DNA from 3 places in the Planococcus sp. 11815 genome. Region 1 is predicted to be linked to each of the others. Evidence: a T-box and tRNA genes for the amino acid it is inferred to sense, from the RefSeq annotation. Region 1 holds a T-box; the other regions hold tRNA genes.
What was found. The T-box of region 1 lies ahead of serS (serine--tRNA ligase). A T-box ahead of a tRNA ligase gene usually reads a tRNA of that ligase, here a tRNA-Ser.
Positions count from the first base shown of each region.

Region 2: it encodes a tRNA-Ser, which carries the amino acid that the T-box ahead of serS (serine--tRNA ligase) is inferred to sense. The anticodon was not compared.
Region 3: it encodes a tRNA-Ser, which carries the amino acid that the T-box ahead of serS (serine--tRNA ligase) is inferred to sense. The anticodon was not compared.

Region 1 is NZ_CP096991.1:18,116-22,623, reverse strand. Features, by position in the region: gene M1Q06_RS00090 (alpha/beta fold hydrolase) at 1-327, opposite strand, end outside; gene serS (serine--tRNA ligase) at 410-1,684, opposite strand; T-box leader at 1,751-1,955, opposite strand; gene pdxT (pyridoxal 5'-phosphate synthase glutaminase subunit PdxT) at 1,967-2,572, opposite strand; gene pdxS (pyridoxal 5'-phosphate synthase lyase subunit PdxS) at 2,575-3,459, opposite strand; gene M1Q06_RS00070 (PLP-dependent aminotransferase family protein) at 3,564-4,508, shown strand, end outside.
Region 2 is NZ_CP096991.1:1,235,225-1,239,732, forward strand. Features, by position in the region: rRNA gene M1Q06_RS06275 (23S ribosomal RNA) at 1-911, shown strand, start outside; rRNA gene rrf (5S ribosomal RNA) at 1,047-1,162, shown strand; tRNA gene M1Q06_RS06285 (tRNA-Val) at 1,171-1,246, shown strand; tRNA gene M1Q06_RS06290 (tRNA-Thr) at 1,259-1,334, shown strand; tRNA gene M1Q06_RS06295 (tRNA-Lys) at 1,344-1,419, shown strand; tRNA gene M1Q06_RS06300 (tRNA-Leu) at 1,441-1,525, shown strand; tRNA gene M1Q06_RS06305 (tRNA-Gly) at 1,527-1,601, shown strand; tRNA gene M1Q06_RS06310 (tRNA-Leu) at 1,625-1,713, shown strand; tRNA gene M1Q06_RS06315 (tRNA-Arg) at 1,739-1,815, shown strand; tRNA gene M1Q06_RS06320 (tRNA-Pro) at 1,841-1,917, shown strand; tRNA gene M1Q06_RS06325 (tRNA-Ala) at 1,924-1,999, shown strand; tRNA gene M1Q06_RS06330 (tRNA-Met) at 2,021-2,094, shown strand; tRNA gene M1Q06_RS06335 (tRNA-Ile) at 2,103-2,179, shown strand; tRNA gene M1Q06_RS06340 (tRNA-Ser) at 2,195-2,287, shown strand; tRNA gene M1Q06_RS06345 (tRNA-Met) at 2,330-2,406, shown strand; tRNA gene M1Q06_RS06350 (tRNA-Asp) at 2,410-2,485, shown strand; tRNA gene M1Q06_RS06355 (tRNA-Phe) at 2,501-2,576, shown strand; tRNA gene M1Q06_RS06360 (tRNA-Gly) at 2,581-2,654, shown strand; tRNA gene M1Q06_RS06365 (tRNA-Ile) at 2,660-2,736, shown strand; tRNA gene M1Q06_RS06370 (tRNA-Asn) at 2,741-2,815, shown strand; tRNA gene M1Q06_RS06375 (tRNA-Ser) at 2,820-2,911, shown strand; tRNA gene M1Q06_RS06380 (tRNA-Glu) at 2,918-2,989, shown strand; gene M1Q06_RS06385 (DMT family transporter) at 3,002-3,982, opposite strand; gene M1Q06_RS06390 (1,4-dihydroxy-2-naphthoate polyprenyltransferase) at 4,121-4,508, opposite strand, start outside.
Region 3 is NZ_CP096991.1:1,050,033-1,054,540, forward strand. Features, by position in the region: rRNA gene M1Q06_RS05290 (23S ribosomal RNA) at 1-2,671, shown strand, start outside; rRNA gene rrf (5S ribosomal RNA) at 2,799-2,914, shown strand; tRNA gene M1Q06_RS05300 (tRNA-Asn) at 2,925-2,999, shown strand; tRNA gene M1Q06_RS05305 (tRNA-Ser) at 3,005-3,094, shown strand; tRNA gene M1Q06_RS05310 (tRNA-Glu) at 3,116-3,190, shown strand; tRNA gene M1Q06_RS05315 (tRNA-Val) at 3,197-3,272, shown strand; tRNA gene M1Q06_RS05320 (tRNA-Met) at 3,315-3,391, shown strand; tRNA gene M1Q06_RS05325 (tRNA-Asp) at 3,395-3,470, shown strand; tRNA gene M1Q06_RS05330 (tRNA-Phe) at 3,488-3,563, shown strand; tRNA gene M1Q06_RS05335 (tRNA-Thr) at 3,578-3,653, shown strand; tRNA gene M1Q06_RS05340 (tRNA-Tyr) at 3,657-3,740, shown strand; tRNA gene M1Q06_RS05345 (tRNA-Trp) at 3,747-3,820, shown strand; tRNA gene M1Q06_RS05350 (tRNA-His) at 3,841-3,916, shown strand; tRNA gene M1Q06_RS05355 (tRNA-His) at 3,958-4,033, shown strand; tRNA gene M1Q06_RS05360 (tRNA-Gln) at 4,041-4,112, shown strand; tRNA gene M1Q06_RS05365 (tRNA-Gly) at 4,118-4,192, shown strand; tRNA gene M1Q06_RS05370 (tRNA-Cys) at 4,200-4,273, shown strand; tRNA gene M1Q06_RS05375 (tRNA-Leu) at 4,283-4,366, shown strand.

The DNA of each region.
Region 1 (4,508 bases):
GGCGACCGCCCCTCCCCAATCATGGCCGATCACAATCGCCGAAGTTTCCCCGAATGCTTCAATCAAACCGGCAATATCATCGCTTAGCTTATTAATCGTGTAGTCTTCTATTTGTTCCGGCTTATCGCTCAAATGATAGCCGCGCTGATCCGGTACGACGACTCGATAACCCGAGGCGGCCAATTCTTCCATTTGGTGATGGAAGCCATAGGAAAATTCCGGAAATCCGTGAAGCAATACCACAAGTTCCCCATCTTCCGGTCCTGCTACCGCTGCGTGCAGGCGAATGCCATTGGTTTCAATCAAGTGAAATTCCACTTCTTGCATTTGAACCGCTCCTTTCACGTTTCTTATTGTTTACCCGTTTACTGCAAAAAAAAAGACCCGAAATCCATTCGGGTCTTTTCGTTCAGCGGATCGTCGTTTTTCCGCCCATATAAGGTTGCAAGACTTCAGGAATGGCAACAGAGCCATCTTCCTGCTGGTAGTTCTCAAGCAATGCCGCCACAGTCCGCCCGACAGCGAGTCCGCTGCCGTTTAGCGTATGGACGAATTCCGGCTTGCCTTTCGCTTCGCGGCGGAACTTGATGTTCGCGCGGCGCGCCTGGAAATCTTCAAAGTTTGAGCAAGAAGAAATTTCACGGTACGTCTCCTGCGTCGGAATCCATACTTCAATATCGTACTTCTTCGCTGCAGTAAAGCCAAGGTCTGCCGTGCACATCTTCAAGACGCGGTATGGAAGGCCCAACAGCTGCAACACTTTTTCTGCATGGCCCGTCAGTTTCTCAAGCTCGTCATAAGAATCTTCCGGTTTCACAAAGCGCACCAGCTCAACTTTATTGAATTGATGCTGACGGATCAAGCCACGCGTATCGCGTCCTGCAGAACCCGCTTCAGAGCGGAAATTCGCGCTGTAAGAAGCGAAAGCTTGCGGCAGCATATCCGCCGTTAAAATATCATCACGGTAGAAGTTCGTCACCGGCACTTCAGAAGTCGGGATGAGGAAATAATCTTCCTTCTCGATCAAGAACGCATCTTCCTCGAATTTCGGCAATTGCCCGGTGCCCGTCAAGCTTTCGCGGTTGACCATATATGGCGGCAGCATTTCCTCGTAGCCATGCTCCTCCTGGTGAAGGTCCATCATGAAATTGATGAGTGCACGCTCAAGGCGTGCGCCAAGCCCGCGGTAGAACACGAAACGGCTGCCCGTCACTTTCGCGGCACGCTCGAAATCGACGATGTTCAAATCGGTCGCGATGTCCCAATGCGGCTTCGCTTCAAAGCCAAACTCCGGCTTTTCGCCCCATGTACGGATTTCTTCATTATCGTCTTCAGAATCGCCGAACGGCACGCTGTCGTGCGGAATGTTCGGCACGCGCATCATGATGTAGTCAAGTTTTTCTTCCACTTCGCGCAGCTCATCGTCGATCGCTTTGATCTGGTCGCCGACTTCGCGTGTTTTCGCGATCGCCTCGTCCGCATTTTCCTTGTTGCGCTTCATGACAGCGATCTGCTGGGACGCTTCGTTGCGCTCCGCTTTCAATTTCTCGGTCTGGACGATCAGTTCACGACGCTTCTGGTCGAGCGCCCCGAAATCATCGAGTACGGAAATGTCTTCCCCGCGCTTTCCGAGCTTCGTTTTCACTTGTTCAAAATTTTCCCGTACAAAACGGATATCCAACATAGAAATTCCTCCTTAAGTATTCGTCAAATAAGAAAAAACAACGCAAAAATAGCCCCCGTCCCCTGGTAAAGGGACGAGAGCTACCCGCGTTGCCACCCTGATTGATCGGCAAAAGGCCAATCCTCTTCATCACATAACGGCATTAAAACCGGCACTGGCTCATCGCCATGCAACTCCGGGGTGGATTCAAACGCGTTTGACGCCGGTTTGCACCAACCACCGGCTCTCTTCTAGAAAAACTGCGCTTTACTATTCCCATCAACGTTTCTTCTTTGAAATTATTCATATTTTACTATAGTGCGCTGCGGTTGGCAAGAGTTCCCTGTTTTCCACCATGTCCAAAAACAGCTGCATCAGCCGGTGGTCACCGGTCAGTTCCGGATGGAATGAACAGCCAAGGAACGGCCCGCTCCGAGCCAACACAATGCGCCCTTCATATTCACACAAGACTTCCACATCCTTACTAGCACGCACGATATGCGGCGCACGGATAAACACTGCTGGAAACGGCGCGTCAATTCCCACAATATCCAGATCCGCTTCAAAACTGTCCACTTGCCTGCCGAATGAATTGCGCGCCACGGTCATGTCCATGACACCGAGATGCGCAGCTTCATGCCCATCAATTTCTTTTGCCAGCAGCACGAGCCCTGCACAAGTGCCGAACATCGGCTTTCCAGAATCAGCAAATTCTCTTAATGGTTCCATCAACTCCGCACGGTCAATTAAACGGCGCATCGCCGTGCTTTCGCCTCCCGGCAGCACCAACCCATCAAGTTCCGCCAACTCAGCTGCTTTCTTCACCACGACAGCTTCCGCGCCGCATGCCTGAATCGCCTGTACATGTTCACGCACCGCTCCTTGCAGTGCCAATACACCGATTTTCATAATTACCAGCTTCTTTCCTGCATGCGGTCCGCCGCACCGATTGTCGCCATTTCCAAGCCTTTCATTGCCGGCCCAAGATCTTTCGACAGTTTCGCGATCAACGCATAATCCTGATAATGAGCCGTCGCTTCTACGATGGCACGCGCAAAACGTTCCGGCTGGTCGGATTTAAAGATGCCGGATCCGACAAAAACGCCATCCGCCCCAAGTTCCATCATGAGCGCTGCATCCGCTGGCGTCGCGATGCCCCCTGCAGCAAAGTTGACGACCGGCAAACGGCCGAGCAATTTCACTTCTCTCAAAAAATCATAAGACGCACCTAAGTCTCTCGCGGCTGTCATCAGTTCGTCTTCGCCCATTGCAACAATATTGCGCACTTCGGCATTCACTTGGCGCAAATGGCGCACTGCTTCGACGATATTTCCTGTGCCCGGTTCGCCTTTCGTGCGCAGCATCGATGCCCCTTCTCCGATGCGTCGTGCCGCTTCCCCGATATTGCGGCAGCCACAGACGAACGGCACCGTGTAATCATTTTTCAGCAAGTGAAATTCCTCATCCGCCGGTGTCAGCACTTCGCTTTCGTCGATATAATCGACGCCCATCGCTTCTAGCACGCGTGCTTCTGTAATGTGGCCGATACGCGCTTTTGCCATGACCGGAATTGATACGGCATTCATCACTTCTTCCGTGATGCGCGGGTCCGCCATACGGGCAACGCCGCCTTCTTTGCGGATATCGGATGGAACGCGCTCAAGCGCCATGACAGCCGTCGCCCCTGCCGCTTCTGCAATTTTCGCCTGTTCTGCATTGACCACGTCCATGATAACGCCGCCTTTTTGCATTTCTGCCATTCCACGCTTCACTCGATCTGTGCCTTTTTCACTCATCTGAAAATTCCTCCCTTTTGTTGGTTGTTTCCAGTATAATAAACTGTGACCATATAAAAAGACTCAGTTTACGTTAATTTAAAAGGTCAGTTGGAGGAACCCCAATGGATATGCTCATGTTCCAATTACAAAAACAATCAACCACACCACTATATAAGCAGCTTTATCGAGAAATCCGCACCGCCATCACGGCCGGTAAAATTGCGGTCGATACCAAGCTGCCGAGCAAGCGCAAACTGGCGGATTATCTGCAGATCAGCCAGACCACCGTCGAACTGGCCTATTCCCAATTAGTCGCAGAAGGTTTTATTGAACCACGCCCTCGAAAAGGATTTTTCACGATGCCGGTGGAAGAACTGGCTTATTTGGATCTGCCTCAAGAAGAAACAGCTATCCGCGATGTACCAAAACCCACTTATGTATATGACTTTAACCCAGCGCGCATCGATACCCGTTCATTCCCATTCCCGACATGGCGCAAAACGGCACGCGAAGTGATCGATGAAGAAAACCATGAACTCCTGCTCGCTGGCCATCCGCAGGGAGACGAGTCGCTGCGCGCTGAAATCGCCCGTTATTTATACCAATCCCGCGGTGTCGTGTGCAAACCCGAACAAATCATCGTCGGATCCGGGACCGAACAATTGATGCCATTGCTGATCCGGCTCTTCGATAAAAACTTGAGCTTCGGCTTTGAAAACCCTGGATATGCCTTAACCCATAGCATTTTCGAACACGATGACAGACAGGCCTTCCCGATTGCAGTCGATGAAGACGGCATCGATGTGCAGGAACTCGACAAAACCGGCGTCGACATCGCCTACGTCACCCCGTCCCACCAATTCCCGACAGGCTCGATTTTAAGCGCCACACGCCGCGCACAGCTATTGAACTGGGCAGCCGCAAGTCCCGAACGCTATATCATCGAAGACGATTACGACAGTGAATTCCGCTACACGAGCCAGCCGATTCCTGCCCTCCAAAGCATGGACGTCGGCGGTCGGGTCATCTATATCAGTACTTTCTCCAAATCAATCATGCCCTCGTTG
Region 2 (4,508 bases), 1.2 Mb from region 1:
ACTGTCTCAACGAGAGACTCGGTGAAATTATAGTACCTGTGAAGATGCAGGTTACCCGCGACAGGACGGAAAGACCCCGTGGAGCTTTACTGTAACCTGATATTGAATTTTGGTGCAACTTGTACAGGATAGGTAGGAGCCAGAGAACCCGGAGCGCCAGCTTCGGGGGAGGCGTCGGTGGGATACTACCCTGGTTGTATTGAACTTCTAACCCACAAGCCTTAGCGGCTTGGGAGACAGTGTCAGGCGGGCAGTTTGACTGGGGCGGTCGCCTCCTAAAGAGTAACGGAGGCGCTCAAAGGTTCCCTCAGAATGGTTGGAAATCATTCGCAGAGTGTAAAGGCACAAGGGAGCTTGACTGCGAGACGGACAGGTCGAGCAGGGTCGAAAGACGGACTTAGTGATCCGGTGGTTCCGCATGGAAGGGCCATCGCTCAACGGATAAAAGCTACCCCGGGGATAACAGGCTTATCTCCCCCAAGAGTCCACATCGACGGGGAGGTTTGGCACCTCGATGTCGGCTCATCGCATCCTGGGGCTGTAGTCGGTCCCAAGGGTTGGGCTGTTCGCCCATTAAAGCGGTACGCGAGCTGGGTTCAGAACGTCGTGAGACAGTTCGGTCCCTATCCGTCGCGGGCGCAGGAAATTTGAGAGGAGCTGTCCTTAGTACGAGAGGACCGGGATGGACACACCGCTGGTGTACCAGTTGTTCTGCCAAGAGCATCGCTGGGTAGCTATGTGTGGCCGGGATAAGTGCTGAAAGCATCTAAGCACGAAGCCCCCCTCAAGATGAGATTTCCCATTGCGCAAGCAAGTAAGATCCCTCAAAGACGATGAGGTAGATAGGTTCGGGGTGGAAGCGTGGCGACACGTGCAGCTGACGAATACTAATCGATCGAGGACTTAACCAACAAACTGAACATGCGTTTCCAATGTCGATTTATCCGGTTTTGAAAGAACAAGAATTTTTGCCTCCGGGCAAAAAAAAGACTTGTAAAACTCGCCAGAGTTGGTATAATAAGACTTGTCTTTCAAAAACCTTATAGTCCAGTGATGATGGCAAAGAGGCCACACCCGTTCCCATCCCGAACACGGAAGTTAAGCTCTTTTGCGCCGATGGTAGTTGGGGGTTTCCCCCTGTGAGAGTAGGACGTCGCTGGGCATACATACGGAGGATTAGCTCAGCTGGGAGAGCATCTGCCTTACAAGCAGAGGGTCGGCGGTTCGATCCCGTCATCCTCCACCATTTTTACTCCATGCCGGAGTAGCTCAACTGGTAGAGCAACTGACTTGTAATCAGTAGGTTGAGGGTTCAAGTCCTTTCTCCGGCACCACTCATGTTTGAGCCATTAGCTCAGTTGGTAGAGCATCTGACTTTTAATCAGAGGGTCGAAGGTTCGAATCCTTCATGGCTCACCATTTTAATTTCATAATTGCCACGCGGGTGTGGCGGAACTGGCAGACGCACTAGACTTAGGATCTAGCGCCTTCGGGCGTGGGGGTTCGACTCCCTTCACCCGCACCAAGCGGAAGTAGTTCAGTGGTAGAACGCCACCTTGCCAAGGTGGAGGTCGCGGGTTCGACCCCCGTCTTCCGCTCCAATTTTTTATCTGTCCAATGCCCCGCCGGGGTGGCGGAACTGGCAGACGCACAGGACTTAAAATCCTGCGGTAGGTGACTACCGTACCGGTTCGATTCCGGTCCTCGGCACCAACTGTTTTATCAAATTTTATATTATGCGCCCGTAGCTCAATTGGATAGAGTACTTGACTACGAATCAAGCGGTTAGAGGTTCGAGTCCTCTCGGGCGCGCCATATTTTTGTCATCATCCTATTTAGTCGGGAAGTAGCTCAGCTTGGTAGAGCACTTGGTTTGGGACCAAGGGGTCGCAGGTTCGAATCCTGTCTTCCCGACCACTTTATGGGGCCTTAGCTCAGCTGGGAGAGCGCCTGCCTTGCACGCAGGAGGTCAGCGGTTCGATCCCGCTAGGCTCCACCAACTATACAATTTAAAGATCCTGGCGGCGTAGCTCAGCTGGCTAGAGCGTACGGTTCATACCCGTAAGGTCGGGGGTTCGATCCCCTCTGCCGCCACTTTTTTAGGACCTTTAGCTCAGTTGGTTAGAGCAGACGGCTCATAACCGTCCGGTCGCAGGTTCGAGTCCTGCAAGGTCCACCATTTAATATTTATCACGGAGGAATACCCAAGTTTGGCTGAAGGGATCGGTCTTGAAAACCGACAGGGGAGTCAAATCCCGCGGGGGTTCGAATCCCTCTTCCTCCTCCATCTTTAAAAAATGTGTGGACAATTTTTCTTCAATATAATTATCGCGGGGTGGAGCAGTTCGGTAGCTCGTTGGGCTCATAACCCAAAGGTCGCAGGTTCAAATCCTGCCCCCGCAACCAAATGGTCCCGTGGTGTAGCGGTTAACATGCCTGCCTGTCACGCAGGAGATCGCCGGTTCGATCCCGGTCGGGACCGCCATTTTTATAAATATGTGGGTCAGTAGCTCAGTCGGTAGAGCATTAGATTGAAGCTCTAAGTGTCGGCGGTTCGATTCCGTCCTGACCCACCATATTGCGGGTGTAGTTTAGTGGTAAAACCTCAGCCTTCCAAGCTGATGATGAGGGTTCGATTCCCTTCACCCGCTCCAATAATGGGCCTATAGCTCAGCTGGTTAGAGCGCACGCCTGATAAGCGTGAGGTCGGTGGTTCGAGTCCACTTAGGCCCACCATTGTTCCGAAGTAGCTCAGTGGTAGAGCACCGCACTGTTAATGCGATGGTCGTAGGTTCGAGTCCTACCTTCGGAGCCATACTGGGGAAGTACTCAAGTGGCTGAAGAGGCGCCCCTGCTAAGGGTGTAGGTCGGTAACACCGGCGCGAGGGTTCAAATCCCTCCTTCTCCGCCAGTATTTGGCCCCTTGGTCAAGCGGTTAAGACACCGCCCTTTCACGGCGGTAACACGGGTTCGAATCCCGTAGGGGTCATATTAAAAAGCGTCATGCATTCATATGCATGACGCTTTTTTCTTTTTCTAATTTTTGTTCATTGTGTGAAGCGAAACTGTGTATTGCCATTCCTAGTATTACCATGGTTAAGCCAATTAATGCTATTGGGGAAGGAAATGCGATGCTTAAAAGAAAAAATTCACCTATTAATGCAAATATAACTTCCATAGATTGCGTGGCTTCAACTGCAGCAAGCTTTGACATGTTGTTTCTGACCATATCGGTCGCCATAAAGAATAGAACAGTCGCTACTACTCCTGAACTGATGGCAACTATCAAAGATTGATAAATTTGAGAGTTAGAAGGCAACCCAGTTGTCGAGAAACCATAAATAGAGAGAACCAACCAAAGCGGGAGACTGGCAATCGTCATTCCAAGCACGCGTTGATATGCATCTAGACGACCTTCGCAAACCTCCATCATTTTCCGATTTCCAAGTGGGTAGGCAAAAGCTGCTATCAAAACGGGTATTAACCCGAGTAGCAACGTGGAAATAGTAACATTAGTTAAGTGGTCAAGTTGAAGAAGGGCTATCCCAGCTAAAATAATCGTTGAAAACAATAAGCCTTTGATCGGAATGTGTTGTCTATGCATAATAGTTTGGCCGGATACATGAATTTTAACTAAAAAAAGAGGTGCCAGTAAAGTTCCAGCGATGATTGTAAATTGCCAAGTTCCGGCTATTAGCCATCCTGGGGAATATGCTGCTGCAAAACACAAGGGAGCGTAAAAAAGACCGAATCCTATGAAACTCCACAATAACCATTTCACCTTATGTTTTTTCATTTCGTGGAGGAGCGGAAGCAAGTTTCCCCTAAGCATGACAATTAATAAGAGGAAAGGAATCATAAATAGGTAACGCAGGGACGCGCTCCATACCCAATGGCCTCCTTGTGCCTCCATTAATGCATTAACAATAAATGTGACTGCAAAAAACATTGCTCCTGCAAGACCTAATAAAATTGGTTTCATAGGAAAACCCCTTTAAAATATATTAGATACAATATATCGCAACCGAGAAATTTTCACCACTCTTATTTTAAATGAGACTTCTCATAGCTATTTCAATAATAAAAAGCTGATGGCAATGAGCCATCAGCTTTTAGGTATTTAAGATAAAAAATAATCTACTAGTAGACCGATTGCTAGCAGGAAGCTGAACAAAGTGTTCGTGATTCCCGTGTCTTTCATGGCAGGCATTACTTGTAGAGGCTCAGTGTAGCGCTTAAAAGTCATAATTACTTTCAGGGGCTTAATAACACTTAGTAGCACCAATAAAGCCCAGGGTGTAACAATACCGAGCAACACCAATAAAATAATCCAAGCATAAGACAAAATAAAGAACCACATGAAAGTTGTTACTGCAGCCGGTCGGCCGGCTAGGATCGCTAAAGTGCGCCGCCCGCTTTTTTTATCTCCGACCATATCGCGGATGTTATTGGCCATCATAATTGCTGCTACGAGCAATGTGCTGGGTACAGCTAACATAACAGCGGTG
Region 3 (4,508 bases), 1.0 Mb from region 1:
GGGATCAGCCCAAACCAGAAGGCTTGCCTTCTGGGGTTGTAGGACACTCTATACGGAGTTACAAAGGAACGGATTAAGCGAAGCGACCTGGAACGGTCCGCAAGACAGGGTAATAGCCCCGTAGCTGAAAGTTCGTTCCCTCCAGAGTGGATCCTGAGTACGGCGGAACACGAGAAATTCCGTCGGAATCCGGGAGGACCATCTCCCAAGGCTAAATACTCCCTAGTGACCGATAGTGAACCAGTACCGTGAGGGAAAGGTGAAAAGCACCCCGGAAGGGGAGTGAAATAGATCCTGAAACCGTGTGCCTACAAGTAGTTAGAGCCCGTTAATGGGTGATAGCGTGCCTTTTGTAGAATGAACCGGCGAGTTACGATTGCATGCAAGGTTAAGGTGAGAAGCCGGAGCCGCAGCGAAAGCGAGTCTGAATAGGGCGAGTGAGTATGCAGTTGTAGACCCGAAACCAGGTGATCTACCCATGTCCAGGGTGAAGGTAAGGTAACACTTACTGGAGGCCCGAACCCACGCACGTTGAAAAGTGCGGGGATGAGGTGTGGGTAGCGGAGAAATTCCAATCGAACCTGGAGATAGCTGGTTCTCTCCGAAATAGCTTTAGGGCTAGCCTCAAGAAGAGAATCCTGGAGGTAGAGCACTGTTTGGACTAGGGGCCCATCCCGGGTTACCGAATTCAGACAAACTCCGAATGCCAGTGATTTATGCTTGGGAGTCAGACTGCGAGTGATAAGATCCGTAGTCAAGAGGGAAACAGCCCAGACCACCAGCTAAGGTCCCCAAATATCCGTTAAGTGGAAAAGGATGTGGCGTTGCTTAGACAACCAGGATGTTGGCTTAGAAGCAGCCATCATTTAAAGAGTGCGTAATAGCTCACTGGTCGAGTGACACTGCGCCGAAAATGTACCGGGGCTAAACGGATTACCGAAGCTGTGGATGGACATCGTAGATGTCCGTGGTAGGAGAGCGTTCTAAGGGCGTTGAAGTCAGACCGGAAGGACTGGTGGAGCGCTTAGAAGTGAGAATGCCGGTATGAGTAACGAAAGACGGGTGAGAATCCCGTCCACCGAATGCCTAAGGTTTCCTGAGGAAGGCTCGTCCGCTCAGGGTTAGTCGGGACCTAAGTCGAGGCCGATAGGCGTAGACGATGGACAACAGGTTGATATTCCTGTACCACCTCCCCGCCGTTTGAGTAATGGGGGGACGCAGAAGGATAGGGTGAGCGTGCCGTTGGTTGTGCACGTCCAAGTTGTGAGATGAGAAACGAGGCAAATCCCGTTTCTATGTACATCAAGCAGTGATGGCAAGAGGTTTAACCTCAGAGTCCCTGATTTCACACTGCCAAGAAAAGCCTCTAGCGAGGCGGGAGGTGCCCGTACCGCAAACCGACACAGGTAGGCGAGAAGAGAATTCTAAGGTGAGCGAGTGAACTCTCGTTAAGGAACTCGGCAAAATGACCCCGTAACTTCGGGAGAAGGGGTGCTCTGGTAGGGTGAATAGCCCGAGAGAGCCGCAGTGAATAGGCCCAGGCGACTGTTTAGCAAAAACACAGGTCTCTGCAAAACCGTAAGGTGACGTATAGGGGCTGACGCCTGCCCGGTGCTGGAAGGTTAAGGGGAGTGCTTAGCGCAAGCGAAGGTGCGAACCGAAGCCCCAGTAAACGGCGGCCGTAACTATAACGGTCCTAAGGTAGCGAAATTCCTTGTCGGGTAAGTTCCGACCCGCACGAAAGGCGTAACGATCTGGGCACTGTCTCAACGAGAGACTCGGTGAAATTATAGTACCTGTGAAGATGCAGGTTACCCGCGACAGGACGGAAAGACCCCGTGGAGCTTTACTGTAGCCTGATATTGAATTTTGGTGCAACTTGTACAGGATAGGTAGGAGCCAGAGAACCCGGAGCGCCAGCTTCGGGGGAGGCGTCGGTGGGATACTACCCTGGTTGTATTGAACTTCTAACCCACAAGCCTTAGCGGCTTGGGAGACAGTGTCAGGCGGGCAGTTTGACTGGGGCGGTCGCCTCCTAAAGAGTAACGGAGGCGCTCAAAGGTTCCCTCAGAATGGTTGGAAATCATTCGCAGAGTGTAAAGGCACAAGGGAGCTTGACTGCGAGACGGACAGGTCGAGCAGGGTCGAAAGACGGACTTAGTGATCCGGTGGTTCCGCATGGAAGGGCCATCGCTCAACGGATAAAAGCTACCCCGGGGATAACAGGCTTATCTCCCCCAAGAGTCCACATCGACGGGGAGGTTTGGCACCTCGATGTCGGCTCATCGCATCCTGGGGCTGTAGTCGGTCCCAAGGGTTGGGCTGTTCGCCCATTAAAGCGGTACGCGAGCTGGGTTCAGAACGTCGTGAGACAGTTCGGTCCCTATCCGTCGCGGGCGCAGGAAATTTGAGAGGAGCTGTCCTTAGTACGAGAGGACCGGGATGGACACACCGCTGGTGTACCAGTTGTTCTGCCAAGAGCATCGCTGGGTAGCTATGTGTGGCCGGGATAAGTGCTGAAAGCATCTAAGCACGAAGCCCCCCTCAAGATGAGATTTCCCATTGCGCAAGCAAGTAAGATCCCTCAAAGACGATGAGGTAGATAGGTTCGGGGTGGAAGCGTGGTGACACGTGCAGCTGACGAATACTAATCGATCGAGGACTTAACCAACAAACTGAACATGCGTTTCCAATGTCGATTTATCCAGTTTTGAAAGAATAAGATATTATTTTTAAAAAAATACTTGAAATAATCGGTATTATTGATATAATAAATCTTGTCTTTCAAATTAATACAGTCTAGTGATGATGGCAAAGAGGTCACACCCGTTCCCATCCCGAACACGGAAGTTAAGCTCTTTTGCGCCGATGGTAGTTGGGGGTTTCCCCCTGCGAGAGTAGGACGTCGCTAGTCTGGTTATTATTCCGAAGTAGCTCAGTGGTAGAGCACCGCACTGTTAATGCGATGGTCGTAGGTTCGAGTCCTACCTTCGGAGCCAATTATGGAGAGCTGTCCGAGTGGCCGAAGGAGCATGATTGGAAATCATGTAGGCGGGCAACCGTCTCAAGGGTTCGAATCCCTTGCTCTCCGCCAGTATCTTAAGCTCAAAATAAAGGCCCCTTGGTCAAGCGGTTAAGACACCGCCCTTTCACGGCGGTAACACGGGTTCGAATCCCGTAGGGGTCACCATTCAATGGAGGATTAGCTCAGCTGGGAGAGCATCTGCCTTACAAGCAGAGGGTCGGCGGTTCGATCCCGTCATCCTCCACCATTTCTTTCATGCATATAAAATAGAAGGAAACTTTAATATTATCGCGGGGTGGAGCAGTTCGGTAGCTCGTTGGGCTCATAACCCAAAGGTCGCAGGTTCAAATCCTGCCCCCGCAACCAAATGGTCCCGTGGTGTAGCGGTTAACATGCCTGCCTGTCACGCAGGAGATCGCCGGTTCGATCCCGGTCGGGACCGCCATTTTTATTAATTAATATGGGTCAGTAGCTCAGTCGGTAGAGCATTAGATTGAAGCTCTAAGTGTCGGCGGTTCGATTCCGTCCTGACCCACCATATTTTTTCTCCATGCCGGAGTAGCTCAACTGGTAGAGCAACTGACTTGTAATCAGTAGGTTGAGGGTTCAAGTCCTTTCTCCGGCACCATTAGGTGGGGTAGCGAAGTGGCTAAACGCGGCGGACTGTAAATCCGCTCCTTCGGGTTCGGCAGTTCGAATCTGCCCCCCACCACCAGTTTTTAGGGGCATAGTTTAACGGTAGAACAGAGGTCTCCAAAACCTCCGATGTGGGTTCGATTCCTACTGCCCCTGCCATTTTTTTAAATATTATGTTGGCGGTCGTGGCGAAGTGGTTAACGCACCGGATTGTGATTCCGGCACTCGGGGGTTCAATTCCCCTCGTCCGCCCCATGTTTTCTTGAAATTTTAATATCATACATAATAATAGCGTGGCGGTCGTGGCGAAGTGGTTAACGCACCGGATTGTGATTCCGGCACTCGGGGGTTCAATTCCCCTCGTCCGCCCCAGTATTATTGGGGTATAGCCAAGCGGTAAGGCAACGGGTTTTGATCCCGTCATGCCCTGGTTCGAATCCAGGTACCCCAGCTTTAGCGGAAGTAGTTCAGTGGTAGAACGCCACCTTGCCAAGGTGGAGGTCGCGGGTTCGACCCCCGTCTTCCGCTCCATTATCTAGGCGGCATAGCCAAGCGGTAAGGCATGGGTCTGCAACACCCTTACCACCGGTTCGAGTCCGGTTGCCGCCTCCAAACTATTTTGCCGGCGTGGCGGAATTGGCAGACGCGCGGGACTCAAAATCCCGTTCCTTCACGGGAGTGTCGGTTCGACCCCGACCGCCGGTATCAAATGATCATCACTCTGCCAAGTGATGAAAGCTTAAAACTCTGACTTTTATAGTCAGAGTTTTTTTCTTTATTTATACGAATGATTTGCAGTTGTATACAGCAAAGATTTTTTTAAAAAAATAGCTAATAACCCCTTGCA